Linked DNA regions of Starkeya sp. ORNL1. The protein of the gene in region 1 binds, or shares a complex with, the protein of each later gene. Links are inferred from orthologs where the notes say so. Each region holds a gene or a part of one and is shown on either strand. Other genes may lie near its edges.

Region 1 (7,406 bases):
CGGCCTGCACGCCGCCCTTGGCTTTCGTCTGGTAGGGACGTTGGAGGCGGTCGGCTTCAAGCACGGCCGCTGGCTCGACACCGTGCTGATGCAGCGCCCGCTCGGCGAGGCGGCAATCCGCGCGCCGGGCGACGCGGACTAGATGCGACCTGATCGCAAAAGTTCTCCAACTTTTGCGGAACAGGCTCTAACCCACCGCCCGTACCGGCTTGTCCAGTACCGCGATGACCCGGGCGAGGTCGTGACCGCGCTTCAGGATCAGGCCGGTCTGCGTAACAACCGTATAGGCGCCCTGCTTGCGGGCGAGCCGCGGATCCTTCTCGATGCGGTAGATCGGCACCTCGGTGGAGCGGCGGAAGATGGAGAACACCGCGCGCTCCTTCATGAAGTCGATGGCGTAGTCGCGCCATTCGCCCAGCGCCACCATGCGTCCATAGAGGTGAAGGATGCGGTCGAGTTCGCGGCGGTCGAAAGTCACGCAGGGGATCTTCTCGCTGGCCGGCTTGTCTGTGGCGGGCCTGTCCGCAACCTGTCTCTCGGGCGGCCGCTCCGCCGGCCACTCGCGGCGCCCGGCGTGAAACGCTATGGGTTCGATATCGGCCAATGGCCCCTCCCTAGTCGCGCCCGGTACGGGCCGTCATTCACCCGTCATGATCGTCCTCGGGCCGGCCGGCTTCAAGCGGCATTGTTGACCAATTCGGGGTGATATGCCGTAGCGGGGTAAAAGGGCGGCGAATTCGCGCGGTAAGCTCACGCGCTCGTCAACCGAAATCATGAAGTCGCCCGATTTCGGCCCTTGCAACGCCAACGCGCAAGGCCATTTTCACACCATAGCGTTGGGCCGGTCCGCGAAGCGCTCCGGTTTCCCAGCCCCCCAGCCCCCCGTGGCGTTGAGTGGGCCGGCCTATCGTTCCGCGTAGGTTCAATCCCCCGATTGAAATCTCGGGCCGGCTCCCCAGCCGGCCCTATTTTTGTGCGCATGATCCTGACCGGCCCTCGTTCCCCGTGCTTGGCTCGGAGATTCAGCGGCACCGCATGCGTAAAGCCAGGTTCCCTGCTTGAATTGAACGTCGGACCAGCCGCTCAGGGCAGCGGCGCCAGCGCGGCGCCGAGTATGGTGCCGGGGCTCGCCTGCGTCCCGGACTGCACCAGGATCGCGACGGAATCGATGGAATCGGCGCGGATTTCGTCGAGGCCGGTCTCGAAGCGGACCTCGCCGCCATTCCATTCGCCGAGCCGCGTCCAACCCCGCACCACATTGTGGTAGGTCATGGTCGAGCCTTCATTCTCGCCGCGGCCGATCTTCACCGTCACGTCGCTCGCCAGCGGGCAGAGCCACACCTCGCCATGGCCGGCGCCGGCCATGGTGCCGGTGCCCACCTTCACCGCGAGCTTGCCGTCTGTGGTGGCGATCGCCACCGGCACGCGCGGCACGGCGGCCGAGGCTAGCGCGCCGTCCAGCGCATCCTCGTCATTGCCCACCGCCATCACGCTGCCATTGAGGACCACTTGCGGCGTGAACATCTTGCCGTCGCCGCGCACCTTGGCATAGGCCTTCTGCCGCAGCGAATGGCCGTGCTTGGCCAGCGTGTCCTTCCAGCCGAGATAGTCCCAGTAATCGACCGCCAGCGTCAGCGCGACCACGTCCGGCCGCTTGGCGAGATCGCCCAGCAGCTTGTCGGCGGGCGGGCAGGAAGAGCAACCCTGGCTGGTGAAAAGTTCCACCACTGCCTTCGGCGCCGGCACCGCGTGGGGGGCCGGCTGCATGCCCGCCGCCACCGGGGTGACGACGGCGTCTTCGGCCAATGCCGCGACGGGCAAGCCAACGATCAGAAGGATGCCGATGACGACGATGTGGCACGGCGCCAGATGGCGCGGCAATACATGAATCATAATGTTGGAGGCGTCCTTCAGCGCACCCGTCCGAAGACCGGGTTAAGGCAATAGGACGGGCGGGAAGCCGGCACCAGTCACATTCGGGTGTCGCTCCGCACGGAAGAGTGAGCGGGCGCAACGCGCCCGCCCGGGTCCGTTACGGCTACGCCGCGAGGTTGCGCAGCACGTACTGTAGGATGCCGCCATTGCGGAAATAATCGAGTTCGTCGAGCGTATCGATGCGGCAGGTGAGCGGTACTTCCTTCACCGTGCCGTCGCCGAACACGATCTCGGCAATGAGCGTCTGGCGCGGCTTCAGGTCGCCCTCGATGCCGAGGATGGTGACGACCTCATCACCCTTGATGCCGAGCGACTGCCAGGATTCGTCGCCCTGGAAGGTCAGCGGCACGATGCCCATGCCGACCAGGTTCGAGCGGTGGATGCGCTCGAAGCTCTGGGTGATCACGGCGCGGATGCCGAGCAGCTTGGTGCCCTTGGCCGCCCAGTCGCGCGAGGAGCCGGTGCCGTATTCCTTGCCGGCGAACACCACGGTCGGCACGCCTTCCTGCTTGTAGAGCATGGCGGCGTTGTAGAGCGGCATCTCGGTGCCATCCGGCCAGTGGCGGGTGAAGCCGCCTTCCTTGCCGCCCAGCATCTGGTTCTTGACGCGGATATTGGCGAAGGTGCCGCGCATCATCACCTGGTGATTGCCGCGCCTCGTGCCGTACTGGTTGAAGTCGGCCGGGCGCACCTGGTGGTCGCGCAGATATTCGCCGGCCGGGCTCGCTTCCTTGATCGAACCGGCGGGCGAGATGTGGTCGGTGGTGATGGAATCGAGGAACAGACCGATCACCCGCGCCTTGATGATGTCGGTGACCGGCTCCGGATCCATCTCCATGCCGTCGAAATAAGGCGGGTTCTGCACATAGGTCGAGCGGTCGTCCCAGGCATAGGTCTCGCCCTTCGGCACCGCGATCTTCTGCCAGTTCTCGTCGCCCTTGAAGACGTCGGCATACTTCTCCTGGAACATCTTCTTGGTGACGTTCTCGCGGATGAAGGTCGCGATCTCCTGGTTCGACGGCCAGATGTCCTTCAGGAACACCGGCTGCCCGTCGGAACCGGTGCCGAGCGGCTCGGTGGTGAGGTCGATCTGCAGCGAGCCGGCGAGCGCATAGGCGACCACCAGCGGCGGCGAGGCGAGATAGTTCGCCTTCACGTCCGGATTGACGCGGCCCTCGAAGTTGCGGTTGCCCGATATCACGGCACCGGCGACGAGGTCGTTCTTGTTGATGGCCTCGGAGATCGGCTCCGGCAGCGGGCCGGAATTGCCGATGCAGGTGGTGCAGCCGAAGCCGACCAGGTTGAAGCCGACGGCGTCGAGTTCCTTCTGCAGGCCGGAGGCGTTGAGATAGCCTTCGACCACCTGCGAGCCCGGCGCCAGCGAGGTCTTGACCCACGGCTTCGAGGTGAGGCCCTTCGCCACCGCGTTGCGGGCCAGCAGGCCGGCGGCGATCAGCACGCTCGGGTTCGAGGTGTTGGTGCAGGAGGTGATGGCGGCGATGGTGACGTCGCCATGGCCGATCGTGTAATCCTTGCCTTCCACCGGCACGCGCTTGCCGGCTTCGCCCGGCTTCTTGAACTCGCCTTCCAGCGCGGCGAGGAAACCGGCCTTGGTGCCGGAGAGCAGCACGCGGTCCTGCGGGCGCTTCGGGCCGGCGAGCGAGGGCAGCACCGTCGAGATATCGAGCTCGATGATGTCGGTGAAGACCGGATCCGCCGTGCTGGCATCACGCCACATGCCCTGCGCCTTGGAATAGGCCTCCACCAGGGCGACGCGGTCGGCCTCGCGGCCGGTCTCGTCGAGATAGGCGATGGTCTCGCTGTCGGTCGGGAAGAAGCCGCAGGTCGCGCCATACTCGGGCGCCATGTTGCCGATGGTGGCGCGGTCGGCGAGCGAGAGGTGGTCGAGGCCGGGGCCGAAGAATTCGACGAACTTGCCGACCACGCCCTTCTTGCGCAGCATCTGGGTGACGGTGAGCACGAGATCGGTGGCGGTGATGCCCTCATTCATCTTGCCGGTCAGCCTGAAGCCGATCACCTCGGGGATGAGCATGGACACCGGCTGGCCGAGCATGGCGGCTTCCGCCTCGATGCCGCCGACGCCCCAGGCGAGCACGGCCAGGCCGTTCACCATGGTGGTGTGGCTGTCGGTGCCGACGCACGTATCGGGATAGGCGAGCGTCTCGCCATCCTCGGTCTTGGTCCACACCACCTGCGACAGGTATTCAAGGTTCACCTGGTGGCAGATGCCGGTGCCCGGCGGCACCACGCGGAAATTGGCGAAGGCCGACTGGCCCCACTTCATGAAGCGGTAGCGTTCCTGGTTCTGCTTGTACTCTTCCTCGACGTTCTTCTTGAACGCGGTGTTGTCGCCGAAGAAGTTCACGATCACCGAGTGGTCGATGACGAGGTCGACCGGCACCAGCGGATTGATGCGCTTGGGATCGCCGCCGAGATGCACCATGGCGTCACGCATGGCGGCGAGATCCACCACCGCCGGAACGCCGGTGAAGTCCTGCATCAGCACGCGCGCGGGACGGTAGGCGATCTCGCGTTCCGCCTTGCCGCGATTCACCAGCCATTCGTTGATGGAGATGATGTCGTCCTTGGTGACCGAGCGGCCATCCTCGAAGCGCAGCAGGTTCTCCAGCAGCACCTTCATCGAAAAGGGCAGCGCGGAGGCTCCCTCGAGGCCATTCCTCTCGGCATCGGGGAGGCTGAAATAAGTGTAGCTCTTGGAACCGACGGTGAGGGTCTTACGGCAATGAAAGCTGTCGAGTGCCACGGAAACACGTCCCCGAATTAGGAATGGCGCCATCGGCATACCGCCGGAACTTGGACAGGACGGAGCCGCGGGCTATAGCTCGCAGGGCTTCCTGCCATGGGACGGTACGTCGTTCGGTTTTCTTTATAGAGCGATTTCAAACGGCGATCATAGAGGGATGATGCAGTGCGAGGGCAAATAGTGCGCCGCAACGTGTGGTTGGGGCGCCGAAGCGAGCACCATTTGGGGACACCATGCGGCTGATCGCTGAAGGGCTGTCCTGCACGCGCGGCTCCCGCCTGCTGTTCCAGGATCTCGGTTTCTCGCTCGACCAAGGGCAGGCGCTGGTGGTGACCGGACCGAACGGCACCGGCAAGTCCTCGCTGCTGCGGCTCCTCGCCGGGCTCGCGACGCTGCAGGCCGGCACGGTCCGGCTGGAAGGCGGCTTGTCGGATGTCCCGCTTGGCGAGCAGGCGCACTATCTCGGCCACCTCGATGCCCACAAGGCCGCGCTTTCCGTCTCCGAGAACCTCGCCTTCTGGCGCACCGTGCTGGGCAGCCCGGCGCTGTCGGTCGATGAGGCGCTCGCAGAAGTCGGCCTCGCCGCGCTTGCCCGCCTGCCGGTCGCGGTGCTCTCCGCCGGCCAGAAGCGTCGCCTTGCGCTCGCCCGCCTCATCGTCGCCCGCCGGCCGCTCTGGCTGCTCGACGAGCCGACCACGGCTCTCGACATCAGTGCTCAGGCGCGCGTGAGCGCACTCGCGCGCGATCATCTCGCCTCCGGCGGCCTGATCGTCGCCGCCACCCATGCCCCGCTCGATTTCGGCACGACGCAGGAACTGCGCCTCGGCACGCCCATCATCGCGAGCGCGGCATGACCGCTTCTTTCCTCGCTCTGGTGAGGCGCGACCTGGCCCTGGCCCTGCGCGCCGGCGGCGGCGCCGGGCTCGGCGTCGTGTTCTTCCTCGCCGTGGTGGTGGTGACGCCCTTCGCCATCGGGCCGGACCTCGTGCTGCTCGCTCGCATCGGCCCGGCGATCTTGTGGATCGGCGCTCTGCTCGCCTGCCTGATCGGGCTCGACCGGCTGTTCGCGGCGGATGCCGAGGACGGCTCGCTCGACCTCATCTTCATGCTGGAACTGCCGGTCGAGCTGGCCGCCGCCGCCAAGGGCCTCGCCCATTGGCTGGCCACCGGCCTGCCGCTGGTCGTCGCCGCGCCGATCCTCGCCCTGCTGCTGAACCTGGAACCGGCGGCGACCGGGGCGGTGACGCTCACACTGCTGGTCGGCACCCCGGCGGTAACCTTCCTCGGCCTGGTCGGCGCCGCCTTCGCCAGCGCCTTCCGCCGCGGCGGATTGCTGGTGGCCGTGCTGGTGCTGCCGCTCACCATCCCGGTGCTGATCTTCGGCGTCGCAGCTACCTCTGCGGCGGTGACCGGGCCGGTGCCGTTCGGCACGCCCTTCCTGATGCTGGCCGGCCTGTCGGTCGGCGCGATGGTGCTCGGCCCGGTCGCCGCCGCCGCGGCACTGCGCGCCACCAGAGACTGAGCCGGCTTCATACCGGGCACCAGGGCCTCGGACCGGCCTTGGTGCAGCAATGCGCCGCAGCCTTCCCAATGCCCTGGCATGCCAGAAGTTTACGTGACGGCGGGTGCCGTCGCCAGACTGCGTCATTTGCCCCCGCCAATGCCTCACTTCATCGTGTTGCAGCACGGTGGAAGCCGTGTTAGGGAACCGCCGATCCTTCCGGAGGGTTGGGGTTCAAAGTACCCCCCGGACAGGTTGAAACCCTTGTAATTCTTGGGGAGTGAGCCCGCGCCGCGTTGGTCGTGGATCGCCCCGGACAGCCCGAGAGAGGCACGGTGGCCGAAACGTTCGTATCCGGGGTGGCAGGACGCTACGCGACCGCTCTGTTCGAGCTGGCCAGCGAAGCCGGCGCCATCGACGCCGTAAAGGCGGATCTCGACAGCTTCACCGCCATGATCGCCGAGAGCGACGATCTCAAGCGCCTGGTGCGCAGCCCGGTCTTCTCTGCCGAAGAGCAGGAGAAGGCCATTGTCGCCATTCTCGACAAGGCGGGCATCTCCGGCCTTGCCGCCAATTTCTTCAAGACCGTCGCCAGCAATCGCCGCCTGTTCGCGATCGAGGCCATCATCCGCGGCTTCGACGCCCTCGCCGCCGCGGCGAGGGGTGAGGTGGTTGCCGAGGTGACGGTGGCGCAGCCGCTGTCCGATGCGCACGCCGCGACCTTGAAGGAAGCTCTCGACACCATGACCGGCAAGCATGTGAAGCTTGCGGTCGAGGTCGACCCCTCGCTGCTCGGCGGGCTGAAGGTGAAGATCGGCTCCAGGCTGGTCGACGCCTCGCTCAAGACCAAGCTCAATTCTATCCGCTACGCGATGAAAGAGGTTCGCTGATGGATATCCGCGCCGCAGAAATTTCCGCGATCCTCAAGGAGCAGATCAAGAATTTCGGCCAGGAAGCCGAAGTCTCCGAGGTCGGTCAGGTCCTCTCCGTCGGTGACGGCATCGCCCGTGTCTACGGCCTCGACAATGTCCAGGCCGGCGAAATGGTCGAGTTCCCGGACGGCACCCGCGGCATGGCGCTGAACCTCGAGACCGACAATGTCGGCATCGTGATCTTCGGCTCCGACCGCTCCATCTCCGAAGGCGACACGGTGAAGCGCACCGGCGCCATCGTGGACGTGCCGGT
Region 2 (5,234 bases), 2.5 Mb from region 1 along the record:
CGGATAGAGCGTGCCGATCAGCACCGCCGCCGCTGCCGCGGTGAGCAGCAGATTGTTCAGCACCAGCGCGCCCTCGCGCGAGATCGGCGCGAAAATGCCGCCCTGCTTCAGAAGCGGCGCGCGCCAGGCGAACAGCGACAGCGAGCCGCCGATGAACAGCACGAGGATGGCGAGGATGAAGACGCCGCGGGTCGGGTCTGTGGCAAAGGCGTGCACCGAGGTGAGCACGCCGGAGCGCACCAGGAAGGTGCCGAGCAGCGACAGCGAGAAGGCAAGGATGGCGAGCAGCACCGTCCACACCTTGAGCGCGTCGCGCTTTTCCATGACGACGGCGGAGTGCAGCAGCGCGGTGCCGGCGAACCACGGCATCAGCGAGGCATTCTCCACCGGGTCCCAGAACCACCAGCCGCCCCAGCCGAGCTCGTAATAGGCCCAGTAAGAACCCATGGCGATGCCGACCGTGAGGCAGGCCCAGGCGGCGAGCGCCCAGGGCCGCACCCAGCGCGCCCAGGCGGCATCGATCCGCCCGTCGATCAACGCGGCGACGGCAAAGGCGAAGGTGATGGAGAAGCCGACATAGCCGAGATAGAGCAGCGGCGGATGGATGGCGAGGCCGATATCCTGCAGCACCGGATTGAGGTCGTTGCCCTCGGCCGGCGGCGGCAGCACCCGCAGGAACGGGTTCGAGGTCAAAAGGATGAACAGCAGGAAGGCGACGCCGATGGAGCCCTGCACGCCGAGCACGTTGGCCTTGAGACGCGCCGGCAGGTTCGAGCCGAAAATCGCGACGAAGGCGCCGAACAGCGTCAGCACCAGCACCCACAGCAGCATGGAGCCTTCATGGTTGCCCCAGGTGCCGGTGATCTTGAACAGCATCGGCTTCATCGAGTGCGAGTTCTCGACGACGTTCAGCACCGAGAAGTCGGACTGCACATAGGCGGCGACCAGCGCCGCGAAGGCGAGGCTGACAAAGCCGAAGCCGGCCACCGCCAGCATCGGGCCGGTGCGCATCAGCGCGGTATCGTTGGTGCGCGCGCCCCAGATCGGCAGCGCGGTCTGCAGGATCGCCATGACGAGGGCGAGCACGAGGGCGTAATGGCCGGTCTCGGGGATCATGCGGCGCTCCCGGAAAGGGGTGTTGCGCGGGGGTGGGCATCCTTCGAGGCCGCTGCGCGGCACCTCAGGATGAGGTCGCTATTGAAAAGAACCACCTCATCCTGAGGTGCCCGCGCTCTGCGCGGGCCTCGAAGGATGTTCGCAAGGCCAGGAAGCGTCATCATTGCGCGCCCTCCCCTTCCTTCCAGTGGCCGGACTTCTTCAGCGCGTCGGCGACTTCCTTGGGCATGTATTTCTCGTCGTGCTTGGCGAGCACGCTGTCGGCCTGGAAGCTGCCGTCCGGCAGCAGCACGCCCTCGGTCACCACGCCCTGCCCCTCGCGGAACAGGTCCGGCAGCAGGCCGATATAGGCGACCGTGACATCGGCGGGTCCGTCGGTGACGGTGAAGCGCACATGGGCGTTGTCGGTCTTCACCACGCTGCCGTCCTTCACCAGCCCGCCGAGCCGCAGCCGCGTTCCGGGCGCGGGATGCTGGGCGGCGATGTCGCTCGGCGAGCGGAAGAACACGATGGTGTCGGTCAGCGCATAGAGCACCAGCCCGGCGGCAAGGCCGAGCACGCCGAGCGCGGAGGAGATGAGGACGAGCCGGCGGCCCTTGCGGGTCATGATGCATGTCCCCGCAATAACACCCCCTCATCCCCGGACTTGATCCGGGGATCCAGGGGACCAGAAGCCGCGCCCTGCTTTCTGGATCCCCGGGTCAAGCCCGGGGATGAGGGCAGACTAATTGAGTGGGGAAGAAACATGATCTCAGCTCCCCAGTCCGAGTTGGCGGGTCAGCTCGTCGATGCGGGCGAGCGCGGCGCTGTCCTGCGCGAACTGCTTGCGCGCGTCGCCGGCGGCGGCCTTCGCCTTCTCGCCCTCGCCGAGCACGCTCCAGGCGCGCACCAGCCGCAGCCATTCGTCGATGCCGCCGCCCTGCTGGGCGAGCCGGCTGGCGAGGCCGTCGACCATGGAGCGCACCATGGCGGCGCGATCCGCCTCGCTCATGTTCTGCGCGGCGGCGACCTCGGACGGATTCGGACCGGAGGCCGGCTTCACCCGCGCGAGCGCCTCCTGCACGGTCGGCAGCCACGGCGCGCCTGGCGGCGCGTCGGCGGCGAGCTTGCCCCAGATGGCGGCGGCTTCGTCCTTGCGGCCGTCCTGCTCGGCGGCGAGGCCGAGATAATAGCGCGCCCGCACCGCCATCGGGTCAAGCGCCACCGCCCTGTCGAACGCCGCCTTGGCGGCGGCGGTGACGACGCCGCCATTCGCCGCCACCAGCGCCTCGCCGAGCCCGCCCTCGCGGGCCGCACTGTCGCCGAGCAGGCGGATGGCGTTGGACCAGGCGCGCGCAGCATCGTCATAGCGGCCGGAACGGAAATAGACCGGCGCGATCACCTCATGGCCGCGGCCGTCGTCCGGATTGGCTTCGAGATGGGCCTCGACCTTGCGCACCAGGATGGCGACATCGGCCTCGCCGGGCTGCGCATCGAGCCGCGCGGCCAGCGGCTGGCCCTCATAGGTCGGGGAGCCGAGGTTCAGATAGAGCGCGCCGGCAAGGAGCGGCACGCCGATGAGCGCCAGCACCGCGGCAGCGCGGCGGCGGGTGTCGCTGGGATGGGTAGCTTCGCCGCTGCGCTCGGCGGCGCGCAGCATGCGGCGGGCGACCTCGGTGCGGGCGGCATCGCCCTCGCTGGTGCCGATCAGGCCGCTCGCGCGGTCGCGCTCGATCTCGGCCAGCTGGTCGCGATAGACTGCGAGGTCGGCCTCGGCATCGCCGGCGAGGCGATCCTCCCGCTGCACACGCAGCGGCCAGAGCACCGCCAGAATGGCGGCGCCGGTCATCAGGGCGAAGGCGGTCCAGAGCAACATTAGGTTTCCTCTAATGCGCTGACCTATCCTACGGTTTGATCTACGCCAATGCGCCAGAGCCGCGCAAAGCGGCGCATGGGCTCACAGTGCCGCGAGTGGCGGCGCCCCTGCGTCAGCCCGCCGCGCGTGCGGCGGGCGGTTTTTGCCGTGGTCGGCCTCAGCCGGCGACCGGCGACCAGGTGCCGTCCGGGTTGCGGCAGGCGGTGCCGCGGGCGGTCTGCGGCTGGCCCTGGATATAGATGGTGTGGGTGTATTCGCGGCAACGCGGCGAGGGGCCGCGCGCATAGGCCGGGCCGGCGACGATGGTGCCGTAATTGCCGCTGTCGCCGCGCCAGCTGACCGGTGCGCCCGGCCCGCCATATTCCAGCGCCTGAAGCTCGGCGTCGCGGGCCCGGCGCTGGTCTTCCTGGTCCAGCGCATTGCCGATGGTGCCGCCGATCAGGCCGCCGACCAGCGCGCCCACCGCGGCGCCGCCGACGCTGCGGCCGGTGACGGCGCCGATGATGCCGCCCGCCACCGCGCCGGTGGCCGCGCCGCCCGTGGCCTTCGGCCCGAGCCCGCCATCGCTGGTGCACCCGGCGAGGGTGACGCCGACGAGACCGACGGCAACGAGGTGATACGCGCGCATGGATAGGCCCCTTCCCCGAGACGAAACAGCAGCTTGATTGATGTGCCGGCACAAAGCGTGAGGAATGGGGCGAAACCTAGGCCCGTTGGGGCATGTTCCCAGGGGTGTGGCGCATGGGGAACAAGGTCGTTTTCAAGAGCGACGTCATCCTGAGGTGCGAGCGCAGCGAGCCTCGAAGGATGATGAAGCAGATGGCGCTCTTCCCCTCTCCAGCTTGCGGGGGGAAGGGGGCAGGAAACCGGCCATCGGGGGCGGGCATCCTTCGAGGCTCGGGCTTTGCCCGAGCACCTCAGGATGACGTAGTCCAGATTGGATGGCTCACGCCGCCGGCAGGCGGACGATGCAGCGCAGGCCTTCGAAGGGCGAGGTGGCGAGCGTGAAGCGGCCGCCATAGAGCCCGACCAATTCAGCGACGATGGAGAGACCGAGGCCGGAGCCCGGCTTGGTCTCGTCGAGCCGCTTGCCGCGCTGCAACGCCTCGGCGCGCTGCTGCTCGGTGAGGCCCGGGCCGTCATCGTCGATGATGATCTCGAAGAAGCCGCGGTCGCCGACGCCGCCGCCCGGCAGCGCGGTGACGGTGATCTCCACCAGCGAAAGCGCCCATTTGCAGGCATTGTCGACGAGGTTGCCCAATATCTCCTCGAGATCCTGCCGCTCGCCGCGGAAGCGCAGCCCCTCGGCGATCTCGGTCTCCACGTCGATGCCCTTGACCCGATAGACCTTGGCCATGGTGCGGGCCAGCGCCTCGACGATCGGCCCCACCTCCTCCACCGAGGTGACGACCGAGGCGCGCGCCGCCATGCGGGCGCGCTCCAGATGGTGCGCCACCTGGCTCTTCATGATGTCGGCCTGCTCGCGCACCTTGGTGGACAGCGGCTCCTCGCTCTTGGCCGCCTCGTTCTGCAGCACCGCGATCGGCGTCTTCAGCGCGTGGGCGAGATTGCCGACATGCATGCGCGCTCGCTCGACGATCTCGCGATTGGCCTCGATCAGCCCGTTCACCTCGACGACCAGTGGCGCGATCTCCTCCGGGAAGGCGCCGTCGATCTTGTCGGCCATGCCGGCGCGCACCGCGGCGAGCCCGGCGCGCATGCGCTTCAGGGGGCGCAGGCCGAAGCGCACCTGGAACAGCAGTGTGGCGAGAAAGGCCAGCGCCAGCGCGGCGAAAGTGGTGAGGAGCGCGGTGTCGAAGCCGCTCACCTCGTCGTCGATCTCGGCGGCATCGGCGGCCACCGAGACGATGTAGCGGCCATCCTCGCCGAGATCGACGAGGCGCTCGATCATGCGCAGCCGCTGGTCGGCCGGGCCCTGCACATAGCCGTCGCGCAGCCCGCCGAAATCCGACGGCGTGCCCTGGTCGACGAGCAGCGGCAGGTTGCCCTCGGGCAGCGAGCGCGCGGTCTTGTACTGGCGCGCCGGGCCGTCGATGCGGGTGATCTGCCAGTACCAGCCGGAAAGCGGGAAATTGAACACCGGATCGCCCAGCGTCGCCGGCTCCGGCATGGCGCCGGCCGTGGAATTGGCGACATCGGCGACGATGGTCTTCAGATACACGTCGAGCCGCCGGTCGAAGGCGCGCTCCACCGCCTCGCGATAGACCGAGGACAGCACGAAGCCGGTGACCAGCAGCACCAC

What was found. Proteins that work in one complex are often made in the same cells at the same time.
Region 2: the proteins of ccmB (region 1) and ccmE are in contact, whole or in part, in a solved structure (PDB 8CE8), measured with the Escherichia coli proteins. The link is inferred for Starkeya sp. ORNL1 from one-to-one orthologs.

Annotation. Positions count from the first base shown.
Region 1 is NZ_CP048834.1:4,519,559-4,526,964, reverse strand. Bases 4,476-7,406 are described here. They hold ccmB (heme exporter protein CcmB), read left to right. Parts: upstream 4,476-5,570; coding sequence 5,571-6,242; downstream 6,243-7,406. Other genes in these bases: atpA (F0F1 ATP synthase subunit alpha), read left to right, coding at 7,111-7,406; G3545_RS21480 (F0F1 ATP synthase subunit delta), read left to right, coding at 6,557-7,111; ccmA (heme ABC exporter ATP-binding protein CcmA), read left to right, coding at 4,954-5,574; acnA (aconitate hydratase AcnA), read right to left, coding at 4,476-4,720. Also shown: G3545_RS21510 (GNAT family N-acetyltransferase), read left to right, coding at 1-142; G3545_RS21505 (DUF2794 domain-containing protein), read right to left, coding at 188-487; G3545_RS21500 (DUF1223 domain-containing protein), read right to left, coding at 1,084-1,893; more of acnA, read right to left, coding at 2,039-4,475. UniProt on the Escherichia coli protein: Required for the export of heme to the periplasm for the biogenesis of c-type cytochromes.
Region 2 is NZ_CP048834.1:2,045,083-2,050,316, forward strand. The notes cover bases 1-2,997. They hold ccmE (cytochrome c maturation protein CcmE), read right to left. Parts: upstream 1,724-2,997; coding sequence 1,277-1,723; downstream 1-1,276. Other genes in these bases: G3545_RS09920 (heme lyase CcmF/NrfE family subunit), read right to left, coding at 1-1,116; ccmI (c-type cytochrome biogenesis protein CcmI), read right to left, coding at 1,868-2,971. In the rest of the region: G3545_RS09935 (glycine zipper domain-containing protein), read right to left, coding at 3,129-3,599; G3545_RS09940 (ATP-binding protein), read right to left, coding at 3,918-5,234. UniProt on the Escherichia coli protein: Heme chaperone required for the biogenesis of c-type cytochromes. Transiently binds heme delivered by CcmC and transfers the heme to apo-cytochromes in a process facilitated by CcmF and CcmH.